3 regions of the Bradyrhizobium sp. BR 1432 genome follow, and region 1 is predicted to be linked to each of the others. Evidence: riboswitches for the same ligand, from Rfam matches in the RefSeq annotation. Region 1 holds a riboswitch; each other region holds the start of a gene.
The links. Region 1 has a riboswitch for S-adenosylmethionine ahead of metX (homoserine O-acetyltransferase MetX). Riboswitches for the same ligand answer to the same signal wherever they lie in the genome.
Positions count from the first base shown of each region.

Region 1 (4,979 bases):
GTTCGAGACATCAGGCTCCGCGGAAGTCGCAAAGGTCACGCGCGAGGCGCCGAGCCGGATTCCCTTCCTGGTGAAGGATCCGCGCGGCCACGCCGATTTCTACGCCGCGCTGGCACGGCACGATGCCAGCGGCTCGGCGCGCACGATGCGCGGCTTCCAGGGCGGCCGTCCCTCGATCTACACGATGACGGACGCGATCAAGAGCGCAACGACGCCCGCGCTGATCATCTGCGGCGACGAGGACGACCCGTGCGTCGGCCCGAGCCTGTTCTTGAAGAAGCACCTTCCGGCGGCCGGGCTCGCAATGTTTCCGAAGTCGGGCCACGTGCTCAATCTCGAGGAGCCCGCGCTGTTCAACGAGAGCGTGGAGCGGTTCGTCACGCTGGTGGAAGCGGGCCGCTGGCCGGTGCGCGATCCGCGGTCGGTGGCGCACTAGAACGAAGGCGTCGCCACACACGCCGTCATTGCGAGCGCAGCGAAGCAATCCAGAATCCCCCGCGGAAAAACTCTGGATTGCTTCGCTGCGCTCGCAATGACGAAAAGCTACTTTCCCTGCCCGCGGCTCAGCAAGAGCACGCCCTGCTCGCCGAACATGTTCCACACCCACCACGGCAGGTTCAGCGGCACCGGGCGGCCGTAGAGGTCGAGCGCCACCGAACGCTCCATCTTGACGTTGATCTCGTCGCAGAGCTCGACGAAATCCTTGATGGTGCAGAAATGAATGTTGGCGGTGTCGTACCAGGTCGCCGGCAGGTTCTCGGTGCGCGGCATGTGGCCGCCGATCAGGAGTTGGAGCCGCATCTTCCAGAAGCCGAAATTCGGGAACGAGACGATGGCGCGGCGGCCGATGCGCAGCAGATTTCCAGCACCACCCGCGGCTGCCGCGTCGCCTGCAGCGTCTGCGACAGGATCACGTAGTCGAAGGCATCGTCGGGATAGTTGACGAGGTCGGTGTCGGCGTCGCCCTGCACCACCGCAAGCCCCTTGGCGACGCAGCGGTTGACGCCCTCGCGCGACAGCTCGATGCCGCGACCGTCGATGCCGCGCGTTTCCAGCAGCTGGAGCAGATCGCCCTCGCCGCAGCCGACGTCGAGCACCTTCGAGCCCGGCTTGACCATCTCGGCCACGAGCCGATGGTCGGCGCGAAACTGACCGGACGGCCCGGCCGCAACGCCATTCAACGGCAGCACTTCCTGTACCGACATCTTAGCCACCTCTGCCGTCGAGCCCGCGTGCCTTGCCTGCCGATTGCAGGAAGGCGCGCGATGTCGAAGAATTCGGGCACGTCGAGCAGGAAGGCGTCGTGACCGCGATCGGTCTCGATCTCGGCGAACGACACCCGAGCACTCGACGCATTCAGGGCGCGTGCACCAGGGCGCGCAATTCCGAGGTCGAGACGAGCCAGTCGCTGGTGAAGGAGACCACGCAAAAGCGCGTCTTGATGCCGGCGAACGCCTTCGCCAGCACACCGCCATGGTCGGCGGCGATGTCGAAATAATCCATCGCGCGCGTCAGGTCAGAGATAGGAGTTGGCATCGAAGCGCTCGACGAAGGACGAGCCCTGGTAGCGCAGATAGAACTCGACCTGGAAATCGGCATCGAACGAGAAGGTCGGCAGCTCACGGTCCTGCATGCGGCGGCCGAATTTTCGGTGCAGCGCGGCGTCGGAGAGATAGGTGATGTGCGCCGCCATGCGCGCGACCGCTAGCCCGCGATGCGGATGGATGCCGCGGTCGGCATAGCCGCCATTGTGCCAGTCGGGATCGGCCATCACCGCCTGGCGGCCGAGCTCGTGGAACGCGATGTTCTGCGCCGAGTGCCGCGTCGAGCAAGCAATCGCCAGTGCGGAGTACACGCGAACAGGATAGGCCGCGGTCCATTGCAGCACCTGCATGCCACCCATCGACCCGCCCACGACCGCGAACAGCGTGTCGATGCCGAGCCGGTCGATCAGCATCGCCTGCGCGCGCACCATGTCGGGAATGGTGATGACAGGGAAATCGAGGCCCCAGACCTTGCCCGTGGCGGGATTGATCGACGCCGGCCCGGTCGAGCCCATGCAGCCGCCGATCACGTTGGAGCAGATGATGAAGTAGTGTTGAGGATCAAGCGGACGGCCGGGGCCGACCAGCGTCTCCCACCAGCCGGGCTTGCCGGTGACGGGATGCACATTGGCGACATGCTGATCGCCGGTCAGCGCATGGCAGATCAGAACGGCGTTGGAGCGATCGGCGTTCAATTCGCCATAGGTCTGGTAGGCGATCTGGAACGGCGACAGATCGATGCCGCAATCGAGCCGTAGCGGTTGATCGGCGCCGAAATACATAATCTGCGAACTCGGATGATCGACCTCGTGCGACCGATCATCGGTGCTGATCGCAGGACTCGGTATCGACTTGACGCTACCCATTTTGACCATCGACCTCGTTTGCGATCGGACTTCAGACCGCAGTGACATCAGGCCATGAAAAACCCGGCCTGAACGATAGGTTCGGCCGGGATCGGAAGCGTCCCCGGCCTGTTTAGCGAGTTTTTTAACGTGGCTGCAAGCCGGCCGGCTCAAATGACCACGGAACAGGCAAAAACTACCGTCTGGGGCGGTTTTCGTCAAGTCGCGGCCCGGATCAACCGGATTTGCCTCCGAGCGGTCGATCGAAAAGGCCGTCATTTCTCTTTGCTTTCGCTGCCTATCCTGCCTAATCAGGATAGACCGCAGCTGACCGCTTTTGCGGATCGGCACCTCTCAACAGCTCTTTGTCAGTCATGTCCCAACGTCCGCCCGCGCCACCATCGCTTCAGGAATTGCGCAAGGAGATCGACGCGATCGACGAGGGCATGCATCGCCTCCTGATGCTGCGCGGCGACATCATCGACCGTCTAATCCAGGTGAAGCAGACCCAGGAAGTCGGCTCGGCGTTCCGCCCGGCGCGTGAGGCCGCCATGATGCGTGACCTCGTGCAGCGCCATCGCGGCATCCTGCCGCTCGACACGGTCGAGAGCATCTGGCGCGTCATCATCTCGACCTTCACCTATGTGCAGGCGCCTTTCTCCGTGCATGCCGACATCTCGGTGAGCGAGCCGGCGATGCGCGATTCCGCGCGCTTCCACTTCGGCTTCACCGTGCCTTACGTCGCGCATTTCAGCGCGCAGGCGGCGGTCGAGGCGGTAGCGAAGTCCAAGGGCGATCTGGCGCTGGTCTCGGCCACCTCGAGCCGCACGCCGTGGTGGCTGTCGCTCGAGGAAGAAGGTGCGCCAAAGATCATCGCGCGGCTGCCCTTCGTCGAGCGCGCCGACCATCCGGCCGCGATGCCCGTGTTCGCGGTGTCGCGGGTCGCCGACAGCGCCCTGGTGACGGAGGTCGAGACCTTCAGCGTCCGCGTCTCGGGCTGGAACGCCGACGTCGCGCGCGCGCTGTCGCCGCTGGCCGAGATCGTGGCGGTGCCCGATACCGCCTTTGACGGCGCCGCCCTACTGGTCTCGGTCACGAGCGCGACCAGCATCGACAAAATCAAGGCTGCCCTGATCGAGGCGAGGGCCTCGGTGCGCTCCACGGCTCTCGTCGGCAGCCACGCAACGCGCTATACGGTGCCCCCGACCGGGCCGAAATCGTAAGTCGCGAGCCGTCCCGCCAATCCGGAGTTTAAGATGTCCCGCCCCGTGCCGAATCCCGGCATTCTCGATATTGCGCCCTACACGCCCGGCAAGAGCCCGGTGCCGGAGCCGGGCCGCAAGGTGTTCAAGCTCTCGGCCAACGAGACGCCGTTCGGACCCTCGCCCAAAGCGATCGAGGCGTTCAAGCACGTGGCGGATCACCTGGAAGACTATCCGGAAGGCACCTCACGCGTGCTGCGCGAGGCGATAGGGCGTTCCTTCGGGCTCGACCCCAACCGCATCATCTGCGGCGCCGGCTCGGACGAGATCCTCAATCTGCTCGCGCACACCTATCTCAGCCAGGGCGACGAGGCGATCTCCACCACGCACGGCTTCCTGGTCTACCCGATCGCGACCATGGCGAACGGGGCCAAGAACGTGGTCGCGCCCGAAAGCAACTTCACCGCCGACGTCGACGCCATCCTCAAGGCCGTGACACCGCGGACAAAACTGATCTGGCTCGCCAATCCCGACAACCCGACCGGCACCTATCTGCCGTTCGACGAGGTCAAGCGCCTGCGCGCCGGCCTGCCGTCGCACGTGCTGCTGGTGCTGGATGCCGCCTATTGCGACTACGTCTCGCGCAACGACTACGAGATGGGGATCGAGCTCGTCGCCACCACCGAGAACACCGTGGTGACGCACACCTTCTCCAAGATCCACGGTCTTGCGGCGCTGCGCATCGGCTGGATGTTCGGCCCCGAGCACATCATCGACGCTGTCAACCGCATCCGCGGTCCCTTCAACGTGTCGACGCCGGCAATGTATGCCGCGGTCGCCGCGATCGAGGACACCGCGCACCAGGCGATGTCGAAGCAGTTCACCGAGACCTGGCGCAATCGGCTGACCGAAGAGATCGGCAAGCTCGGGCTGAAGGTGACGCCGAGCGTCGCCAATTTCGTGCTGATCCACTTCCCGACCGACAGGGGCAAGACCTCGGACGATGCCGACGCTTACCTCACCAAACGGGGCCTGGTGCTGCGCGCGCTGAAGAACTACGGCTTGCCGCATGCGCTGCGCATGACCATCGGTACCGAGGAGGCTAACCGCCTCGTGATCGAGGCCCTGCGCGACTTCATGGCCGGCAAATGAGTGCGCAGACACACTTCCAGCGCGTCGCGCTGATCGGCTTCGGCCTGATCGGCGGCTCGATCGCGCGTGCGGCGAAGCTCCAGGGTTTAGCTGGCGAGATCGTCACCACTGCGCGCTCGGAGATGACGCGCGCGCGGGTCGCCGAACTCGGCATCGTCGACCACGTCGTGGCAACCAATGCGGAGGCGGTGAAGGATGCCGATCTCGTCATCCTCTGCATTCCCGTCGGCGCCTGC
Region 1 is NZ_JBPUGF010000003.1:1,172,387-1,177,365, forward strand. It holds partial or broken gene ACSKB8_RS05695 (alpha/beta fold hydrolase) at 1-436, shown strand, start outside; partial or broken gene metW (methionine biosynthesis protein MetW) at 544-1,205, opposite strand; partial or broken gene metX (homoserine O-acetyltransferase MetX) at 1,207-2,410, opposite strand; SAM riboswitch at 2,502-2,581, opposite strand; gene ACSKB8_RS05710 (chorismate mutase) at 2,764-3,612, shown strand; gene hisC (histidinol-phosphate transaminase) at 3,646-4,743, shown strand; gene ACSKB8_RS05720 (prephenate/arogenate dehydrogenase family protein) at 4,740-4,979, shown strand, end outside.

Region 2 (4,979 bases), 1.4 Mb from region 1:
AGCCGCACAGGCGACGCCCGCGCCCGCGCCGCCGGCTGATCCCGCTTCCGCCCCGTCCTCCCAAACCACCGTCGCCGCAACGTCTCCCGACCAGCGCGGCATCACCGCGCGTGCCATCGACAAGGTGAAGGAGGTCGCAAAGTCCGCCGGCGACATCTTCAGCCGAGTGCCCTGTCTGCCGCCGAAGGGCGGCTCGAAGGCGATGGGCACGCTGCCGCATGTCGCAAGCAAGCTCGTCGCCGGCCAGCCCGTCGTCATCGTCGCGTTCGGCTCGTCGTCGACCGCAGGATTCGGTGCGAGTTCGCCGGAGTTCAATTATCCGAACCGCCTCGCCGCACAGCTGCGCCGGAATTATCCGACCGCCGACATCACCGTCGTCAATGCCGGCGTTGGTGGCGAGGATGCGCCCGAGATGATGAAGCGCCTTCAGACGCAGGTGATCGACGTGCATCCGGATATGGTGATCTGGCAGGTCGGCACCAACGCCGTGCTGCGCAACCTCGATCCCGGCGAGACCGCAAAGATAGTCGAGGATGGCATTTCCCGCATCCAGGCTGCGGGCGGCGCCGACATCGTGCTGGTCGATCCGCAATATTCGCCGGCGGTCAACAAGCGCGCCGAGAGCGCGGGCAAGATGGTGAAGCTGCTCGGCAAGGTCGCCGAGCTCCGTCACGTCGGCATCTTCCCGCGCTTCGAGGTGATGCGCGAGTGGCACGAGAAGCAGGCGATCCCGGTCGAGGGCTTCGTCATCGCCGACGGCCTACACATGAACGATTGGGGCTATGCCTGCTTCGCCCAGCTCCTCGGCGACGACATCATCCACTCCGTCGGCCAGATCAAGCTCGGGGTGAACGTGCCGGCCGACGTGCGGGCGTATCGGCCGATGTAGGTATGAATGCCGTAGGGTGGGCAAAGGCGCGCTCTTCGCGCGCCGTGCCCACCATCTATCGGCAGTGTGATCGTGAATGGTGGGCACGCTTCGCTTTGCCCACCCTACGAGTCCGAGCCTTTGGCTCGCTCACGCCTTCTCCAGCGCCGCGGTCAAATCCTCGATCAGATCGTCCGCATGCTCGAGCCCGGCGGAGAAGCGGATGAAGCCCTCGCTGATGCCGAGCGCGGCGCGGTCTTCCGGCTTCAAACGCTGATGCGTCGTGGTCGCCGGATGCGTGACGAGACTCTTGGCGTCGCCGAGATTGTTGGAGATCTTCGCCAGCTTCAATTCATTGAGCACGCGGAACGCGGCCTGCTTGCCGCCCTTGACCTCGAAGCCGACCAGCGTCGAGCCGCCACGCATCTGCTTCTTCACCAGCGCCGCCTGCGGGTGATCGGCGCGGCCGGGATAGACCAACCGCGAAATCTTCGGATGGCTGGCCAGCACCTCGGCAATGCGCGCCGCGGTGTCGGTCTGCGCGCGCACGCGCACGCCCAGCGTCTCCAGGCCCTTGAGCAGGACCCAGGCGTTGAACGGCGAGATCGACGGGCCGGTCTGGCGCATGAAATTGTGGATGTGCTCGGCGATGAAGGCTTCCGAGGACAGGATGATGCCGCCCAGACAGCGGCCCTGGCCGTCGATGTGCTTGGTCGCCGAATAGACCACGACGTCGGCCCCGAGCGCGAGCGGGCTCTGCCAGATCGGCGTTGCGAAGACGTTGTCGACCACGAGCCGCGCGCCACCCTTGTGCGCGATCTCGGCGATGCCGGGGATGTCGAGCACATCCAGCGTCGGGTTGGTCGGACTCTCCAGGAAGAACGTCTTGGTGTTGGGCTTGAGCGCCTGCTGCCACTGGTCGAGATCGAGGCCGTCGACCAGCGTGGTCTCGATGCCGTAGCGCGGCAGCAAATCCTGCACCACATAGAGGCACGAGCCGAACAGCGCCCGCGAGGCTACCACATGGTCGCCCGCCTTCAGCGGCGCCAGGATCGCGGTCGTCACCGCCGCCATGCCGGTGGCCGCCGAGCGGGCCGCCTCGGCGCCTTCGAGCTCGATCATGCGGCGCTCGAACATCGCGATGGTCGGATTGGAGTAGCGCGAATAGATGAAGCCGGGGTCCTCGCCCTTGAACCGCGCCTCGCACTCCTCGGCGCTGTTGTAGACGTACCCTTGCGTCAGGAACAGCGCCTCCGACGTCTCGCCATATTGCGAGCGCAGGGTCCCGGAATGGACCAGGCGGGTTTCGGGACGGTAGGTGGCAGGCGACTTCGACATAGGACCCTCCGACATGACCGTCGAGCGAGAACGGTCACAAAAAACCGGCCTGGATATCTCCACGGGCCGGGATCAGCGAGGTCCCGGCCTGTTTAGCGACTTATTTAACGTGGCTGCAAGCCGGCCGGCTCAAATCACCACGGGATAAGTGATGCTCATATTCCGCAATGCCCTTTCCGTCAAGGCGTCCATCGGATAGCCGTAAAAGGCTAGTATTTCCCGTATATCGGGATGCGTTTGCCCCTTGCTGAGGACCCCCGGTTGACGTTCACGGTCGCTGCCGACGCCAATGGTATCCTGCCCGACCGCATGATCGCGGCGATGGCGGAGGCGGGGCTCATCCTGCCCGCGTACGACTTCGTCGAGAGCCAGATCCAGCCGGCGAGCCTCGATTTGCGCCTCGGCGACATCGCCTATCGCGTCCGCGCCAGCTTCCTGCCCGGTCCCGGCGCCACCGTCGCCGAACGCATCGACGAATTGAAGCTGCACGAGTTCAGCCTGGCCGACGGCGCGGTGCTGGAGACCAACTGCGTCTACATCGTGCCGCTGCTGGAAAGCCTCGCGCTGCCGCCGGAGATCGTCGCGGCCGCGAACCCCAAGAGCTCGACCGGCCGGCTCGACGTCTTCACCCGCGTGATCGCCGACGGTACCCGCCGCTTCGACATGATCGGCGCCGGCTATCACGGCCCGCTCTATGCCGAGATCAGCCCGAAGACGTTTCCGGTGCTGGTGCGCGAGGGCTCGCGCCTGTCGCAGGTCCGCTTCCGCACTGGCGACGCCATCCTCAATGCCGACGAGCTCGATGCGCTGCATGCCGCCGAACGCCTGGTCGACATCGACGATGCCGATCTCTCCGGTGGCGTCGCCGTCTCCGTCGACCTGTCGGGTGAGAAAGCGAATGGCTTCGTCGGTTATCGCGCCAAGCGCCACACCGGCGTCGTCGACGTCGACCGCCGCTCCGGCTATGCAGTAGAGGATTTCTGGGAGCCGATCTCGGCCCGCCCCGACGGCAGCCTGATCCTCGATCCCGGCGAGTTCTACATCCTCGCCTCCAAGGAAGCTGTGCAGGTCCCGCCCGACTACGCCGCCGAGATGGTGCCGTTCGATCCCTTGGTCGGCGAGTTCCGCGTGCACTATGCCGGATTCTTTGATCCCGGCTTCGGCTATGCTGGTGCCGGCGGGCAAGGCGCGCGCGCCGTGCTCGAGGTGCGCTCGCGCGAAGTGCCGTTCATTCTCGAACACGGCCAGATCGTCGGCCGCCTCGTCTACGAGAAGATGCTGGCGCGCCCCGACGCCATGTACGGCCAGCGCATCGGCTCCAACTACCAGGCGCAGGGCCTCAAACTATCGAAGCATTTTCGGGTGTAGCCCGATCCTGTAGCCCGGATGGAGCGCAAGCGTAATCCGGGAGTTCTCTCGCTTGTGGCACCAATACCGGATTACGCTGCGCTCCATCCGGGCTACAAGGTGTTGGCATGACCGATCAATCCGAACTCGACGCACATATCCTCGACGACGTTGCGGACGCGCTGATCTATTCGGATCGCTCCGGCACAATCACACGCTGGAATCGGGCATCGGCCGCCCTGTTCGGCTTCTCCGCCGGGGAAGCGCTGGGGCAGAATCTCGATCTGATCATTCCAGAGCATCTGCGCGCCGCACACTGGAGGGGTTTTGAGGCTGCGCTTTCCAGCGGCACGATGAAGCTTGCAGGGCGTCCGACGCTGACACGCGCGCTGCACAAGAGCGGACGCAAGCTCTACATCGAGATGACCTTCGCGCTGGTGCGCGATGCCGCTGGAGCGGTGCAGGGATCGGTGGCGATGGCACGCGACGTGACGGAACGCGTCGAGCGCGAGCGCGCTGCCAAGGCCGCGCAAAATTCGTGATGCGGAATTGACGGGCCGTCGTGCAGGGCGGCCTGCATGCGCGTCATGTTGCCTGTCACCGGGTGCAGTGACACACTCGATCGAAACAACGATCGGGAGCGAACATGACCGCCGCATCAGACACAGCGCAGGAAGCCCAATGGAAACGCTGGCGCGCGGTCGCGGATCTCTATCACGCCTACTTCACGGGCCTGATCCTCACCGTGGTCACGCGGCGCGGCACGGCGGATGCCGCTGAATTCGTCTTCCGCGTGTTCCGCCGCCAGCAGCAGGAGCGCTTCCTGCCGGGGCTCGAAAAGCTCGGCCTCCGTCATCTGCCGCCGGCGGTGGCTGCTGCGCAATATCACTATCTCTCCAACTGGATCGGCGGCGTGCATGTCGAATACATGTATGAGAGTGATCGCAAAGCCTGGATCCGCTATCCGCCGCCGCGCTGGATCTGGAAGGGCACCGCGATCTGCGGCGTGCCCGGCGAGGTCAGCCGCGCGATGCTGCGTGGCTGGCACGCCAACAACGGCGTCGCGCTCGGCGATCTCCGCCTCGGCTTCGTCTGCACCAAGCAGAGCGTCGATGGCCAAGACGGTCTCGAAGGCTATTACCACCAATACGATCACCCACTCGAGCTCGACCAGCGCCTGGTGTTCGCGCGGCATCTGGAGGCCCCTACGTTCGATGCGAAGACCGCGCCGGCTTTGCCGGTTGCGAGCTGGCCGAAACCGCGGCTGGAAAAAGCCTATCGCAACTACGCAATGGAATATGTCCGCACCGCCGCGCCGGTGATGGTGCAGCTGTTCGGCCCGGAAGATGCCGGCTATCTCCTGCACCTCACCGGCAAGCTGATCGGCATGCAGTATTTCGACGAGGTCGCGGCGGCGTTGGCGATG
Region 2 is NZ_JBPUGF010000003.1:2,536,542-2,541,520, forward strand. It holds gene ACSKB8_RS12105 (SGNH/GDSL hydrolase family protein) at 1-889, shown strand, start outside; gene ACSKB8_RS12110 (O-succinylhomoserine sulfhydrylase) at 1,019-2,206, opposite strand; SAM riboswitch at 2,278-2,357, opposite strand; gene ACSKB8_RS12115 (2'-deoxycytidine 5'-triphosphate deaminase) at 2,438-3,574, shown strand; gene ACSKB8_RS12120 (PAS domain-containing protein) at 3,682-4,095, shown strand; gene ACSKB8_RS12125 (hypothetical protein) at 4,200-4,979, shown strand, end outside.
Region 2: it holds a riboswitch for S-adenosylmethionine, as region 1 does, so the genes downstream of both, ACSKB8_RS12110 (O-succinylhomoserine sulfhydrylase) here and metX (homoserine O-acetyltransferase MetX) in region 1, are expected to answer to the same signal.

Region 3 (4,979 bases), 4.8 Mb from region 1:
ATTTTACTGGCGAGGGGGCCGCGAGCGAGATAAGCGAGCAAAAAAGTTGAATATCCGCTGTCTCTTTTCTCCGCCTCAGGGCATTGACGATATGCCCATCATGGGGCTCGATCAGCGTCGAGCGTGCGGAGGAGACGAGATCATGGGCTACAAGCCGATCGAGTCCTATGGCGTCATCGGCGACCTGCACACCATTGCCCTGGTCGGCATCGACGGGTCCATCGACTGGTGCTGCCTGCCGCACTTTGACTCACCGAGCGTCTTCGCGGCGATCCTCGACGACCAGAAAGGGGGCTCATTCCGCATCGCCAGTCTCTACGAGGCGCAGCACAAACAGATGTACATGCCTGACAGCAACGTCCTGGTGACGCGCTTTCTTAGCGACCAGGGCGTTGGTGAGGTCGTCGACTTCATGCCGGTCCAAGGCCCGCGCGAGATCAGAAAGATCCACCAGATCGTCCGGGTAGTGCGGGCGGTGCGCGGGTCGGTTCGATTCCGCCTCGACTGCCGGCCGGCTTTCGACTTCGCCCGCCGGCCCCACCAGGTCGTCCTGGAGGGCCGGGGAGCGATCTTCGAGGCGCAAGGCATGAAAGTCTCGCTAGTCAGCCGCTTCCCGCTTGGTCGGCAGGGCGACGGCGTCGCTGCCGAGTTCGTTCTCAACCCCGGCGAGACGACCACGTTCATCCTCCGCCAGGTGGAGGAGAACGGCCACGATAGCGATCATGACGGCGTCCTGCTCGAGGCGCGGCTGGTCGGCACGGAGGCCCTGACGCAAACCCTGGCCTTTTGGCGGCAGTGGCTGAGAAAGTGCAACTATTCAGGTCGCTGGCGCGAGATGGTCCACCGCTCGGCGCTGGTATTGAAGCTGCTGACGTTCGCGCCGACCGGCGCGATCGTGGCGGCGCCGACCTGCGGGCTGCCGGAAGAGATCGGCGGAGTGCGCAACTGGGACTATCGTTATACTTGGGTGCGCGACGCCGCTTTCACCAATTACGCCTTCCTGCGCCTGGGGCTGACGTCGGAGGCGGAGCAGTTCATGGCCTGGTTGGAACAGCGGGCCGTCGAGGGCGCCCGGGGCAACCCGTTGCAGACTATGTACCGCATCGACGGCGGGCACGAACTACCCGAGGAGGTCCTCGGCCACCTCGATGGCTACCGCGGCTCGCGTCCGGTGCGAGTCGGAAACGCCGCTGCCGCGCAGCTGCAGCTGGACATCTATGGCGAGCTGATGGACGCCGTCTACCTGTACGACAAGTACGGGACGCCGACCGGCTATGACTTCTGGTGCCACCTGCGCAAGATGCTCGACTGGGTGGCGAACAACTGGGAGCGAGCCGACGATGGCATCTGGGAGGTGCGCGGTGGACAGCAGCAGTTCGTCTACTCCAAGGTGCAGTGCTGGGTGGCGCTGGACCGAGCGATCCGCCTTGCGCAGAAGCGGAGCCTGCCGCTGGACCGCACCCGCCTGGCCGCGGAGCGAGACCGCATCTACGAGGCCATCATGACGCGCGGCTGGGACACGGAGCGGCAGACCTTCGTGCAGCACTTCGCCACCGACGCGGTGGATGCGTCCAACCTGATCATGCCGCTCGTCTTCTTCCTGTCGCCGACTGACCCCCGCATGCGCGGGACGCTCGATCGGACCATGGCGGAGCTGGTCTCCGACAGCCTGGTGCACCGCTACGAGATCGGCAGAGGAGCCGGCGACGGCCTGACCGGGAGCGAGGGGACGTTCAATATGTGTACGTTCTGGCTGGTGGAAGCGCTGGCCCGGTCGGGCCGCGCCGAGGAGGCCCGCTTCATCTTCGAGAAGATGCTGACCTATGCCAACCACCTCGGCCTGTACGCCGAGGAAACGGGTCCGCGTGGCGAAGCGCTGGGCAACTTCCCGCAGGCATTCACTCACATCGGGTTGATCAGCGCCGCGTTCAACCTGGACCGCCGGCTCGGCGTGGCGCCTTGAGTAGGGTCGGACCATGAGCGCGCAGGTCACTTACCTAGGGACTTCCATCGCAGACTGGGTGGGGGAGCTTTCGAGCAGCGATCCGCTCCAGCGCCGCCTCGGCGCATATGCCCTGGGCGAGATCGGCCCCGCGGCAACCGAGGCTGTGTCCGACCTCGCTGCGGCCCTCCAGGACCCGGTTGAGTTCGTGCGCGTCTGGGCGGCGGCGGCCCTCGCCCGGGTGGCGCCGCTGGGTGGAGAGTCGGTCACCGTCCTTATTGCGGAGTTAGGCGACGAGCTTGCCTTCGTCCGCAGCCTGGCGGCCTGGCACCTCGGGCGCCTCGGTCCGACCTTCCCGGGGATCGAACAAGCCCTCATCCCCCTCCGACAGCTAGCGGGTGATAAGGATCCGAGCGTGCGGGTGGAGGCCGCGCTGGCGCTGGGGATGCTCGAGGGGAAGGGCGCCCCGCCGCCGGAGCTGAAGTCCTTGTCCACTTGAGCTCGTCAGTTAAACCTATCTTCGAGATAGCTGATCAGCTTCACTTGCGATGGCGCGTGATCGGGCAGGTATATTTGCGCTCGTTCGTCGCCGGATCCCGATTACGAGGTCAGGCGCCAATTTAGGGATGATGATTCTCTTTCGACGTCGAGGAACCGAATCTCTGGACGCGAGAGCAGACCGGCGGGCGCTACTTGAACGTTTCTCGTTCGCCTCCCATGTACAAGGTACATCAAGACGAAGGCTGGTACCTTCACCAACCTGCCCGCTGCGGTAAGGTGGTATCCACACTTGTGGGATGGGGCTGTTCAGTGGCAATCCAGGCAGTACCAGCCTCCGGCGAAGCTCAGGGGGCAACATGTCTATCCCACCTTTAAGTCTGTATTCCGCTCCGCCAACGCGGCGCCGTGTCATCATCGGACTGGCCGCGTCTTCCCTTCCCGCTCCAGCCATTGTCCGCGTGGGCCGCATCATGCCAATCCGCAGCATGGTGATCGCTGAAACCGGCCGCCCATCGGCCGGCTTTGTCCAGCGCCTGTTCTATAATGCTCTCGCCACCGGGCTTGCCCGAGGCCGGATCACGGTCCGGCTAAAAAACAGGGCCGTGACCTCGAATGAAGTGGAGCGACTGGTCAGCAACGCGCGCCAAACTGGCTGGATCGATGACCAGCCCGGCGCGCCGGGGGCCATCCGGAATGGGGAGAACTGGCAATGACCATTAGGCAGAGCACCGAAATCCGAAACGGGATGGATGCGAGAAAGATCGCTGTGCTGCACATTCCCCACAGTTCTCGCCTGATTCCGGCCGATGAGCGCGCGCGACTGTCTCTCGGCGAGAGTGAGCTCGAAACTGAGTTGCTCCGGATGACGGACGCTTTTACCGACGAGCTATTCCCACCTACGCTTCATGAAGCGGAGCGAGTTGTGTTTCCAGTCAGCCGGCTGGTATGCGACGTGGAACGCTTTTCAGACGATGCAGACGAGCCGATGGCAGGCCGCGGCATGGGCGCGATCTACACCGCAACCAGCACCGGGAGACGCCTGCGAGCCACAGCTTCGGCGCCTGAACATGAGCGTATTATGACGCGGTGGTATCGGCCGCATCATGAGTTACTCACGTCGGCCGTGGACAAGGTGCTCCGCCGTGAAGACCGTTGCCTCATTATCGATTGCCACAGTTTCGCTGATCGTCCGCTACCGCACGAGCCTGACCAGGACCCGCGGAGACCCGAAATCTGCATTGGGACGGATCCTCTCCACACCGCGCATGGACTGAGTGGAGCAATTGCAGACGCTGCAAGGAAACTCGGGTTCACCGTTGCTGCTGACAGACCATTTTCGGGCGCGCTCGTTCCGGCGAAACACTACCGTGCCGACATGAGGGTTCAATCGCTAATGATAGAGGTGAACCGGCGGGTCTACATGAACGAGCTTACGGGCGATCGTCTCGTCAGCTTTGAGAAGTGCAGGGAAGCCGTTGGCAGTCTTGTGTCAACTGCGGCGACTTTCCTCCTTTCTGCATAGCCATAGAGCAGAGCCGAGGCTCGCGTTCCGTTTTTTTGCTCGAGCCGCCATATTCACGCTGGAAGCGACGACGCTTTTCCTGCCTGGTGTTTTTGCGTTCACTCGCTGGTAAGGGCTGTCCATTGGTGCAGGCGTTCATGGGGTAGTGCTGCGTGGTATAACGTACGCAAAGCTGGGGTGGGCTTTCGCTAAGTAGGGCATCCGGGTGAGCGCCTGCGTCGAAGAGAGCGCGCTAGCGCGGTGAGCGTACAGGCTCACTCCTGATGACAATCCCAGCCGCATCGCGATCAAACGTGTCGGACGTAACCCCGTCCCTGCGCAGCAGATATTTTTCAATCTTGTTAGTTGGCGTCTTTGGCAGATCGCTCAGGATGCGGACGTAGCGCGGCACCATGAAGTGAGCCATTCTTGGCCTGAGGAAGTGGATGAGGTCCGCGGGATCCAGGGTCTGACCTTCGGCGAGGGACACTGCGACGAGCACGTCGTCCTCGCCATGTTCGCTGGGCACGGAGACCGCGGCAGCCTCCCGAATGGCCGGGTGGGCTGCGACTTCGAGCTCGACCTCGAACGAGGAAATATTCTCGCCGCGCCGGCGAATGGCGTCCTTGAAGCGATCGACGAAGAAGTAATTTCCGTCCTGGTCGATGCGGAAGGCGTCGCCCGTGTGAAACCAGCCATTGCGCCAGGCGAGCGCGGTGGCCTCCGCGGCCTTGTTGTAACCGTGATTCATTGCCCAGGGCGTGTCGGTTCGCAGGACCAGTTCCCCGATCTCGCCAACCGCAACTTCGCAGTCATGGGCGTCGACGAGTCGGGCCTCGACACCGGCCCGTGGCTTGCCGCAGGCGGCTGCGACGGTCGGGTTCGGCTCTGTCGCCAGCGGGCAGGAGACTTCCGACATGTTGAAGAGCGTGTGCGTCGTGACGCCGTAGCGTTTGCCGAACGTGATCCCTTCCTCGCTCAAGGGAATGATGGTGACGTTCTTGAGCGGGCTGTCCTTCTCATCGCCATTGTCCG
Region 3 is NZ_JBPUGF010000003.1:5,946,415-5,951,393, forward strand. It holds gene ACSKB8_RS28760 (glycoside hydrolase family 15 protein) at 143-1,963, shown strand; gene ACSKB8_RS28765 (HEAT repeat domain-containing protein) at 1,977-2,441, shown strand; SAM-I-IV-variant riboswitch at 2,666-2,773, shown strand; gene ACSKB8_RS28770 (hypothetical protein) at 2,902-3,156, shown strand; gene ACSKB8_RS28775 (N-formylglutamate amidohydrolase) at 3,153-3,965, shown strand; gene ACSKB8_RS28780 (AMP-binding protein) at 4,198-4,979, opposite strand, start outside.
Region 3: it holds a riboswitch for S-adenosylmethionine, as region 1 does, so the genes downstream of both, ACSKB8_RS28770 (hypothetical protein) here and metX (homoserine O-acetyltransferase MetX) in region 1, are expected to answer to the same signal.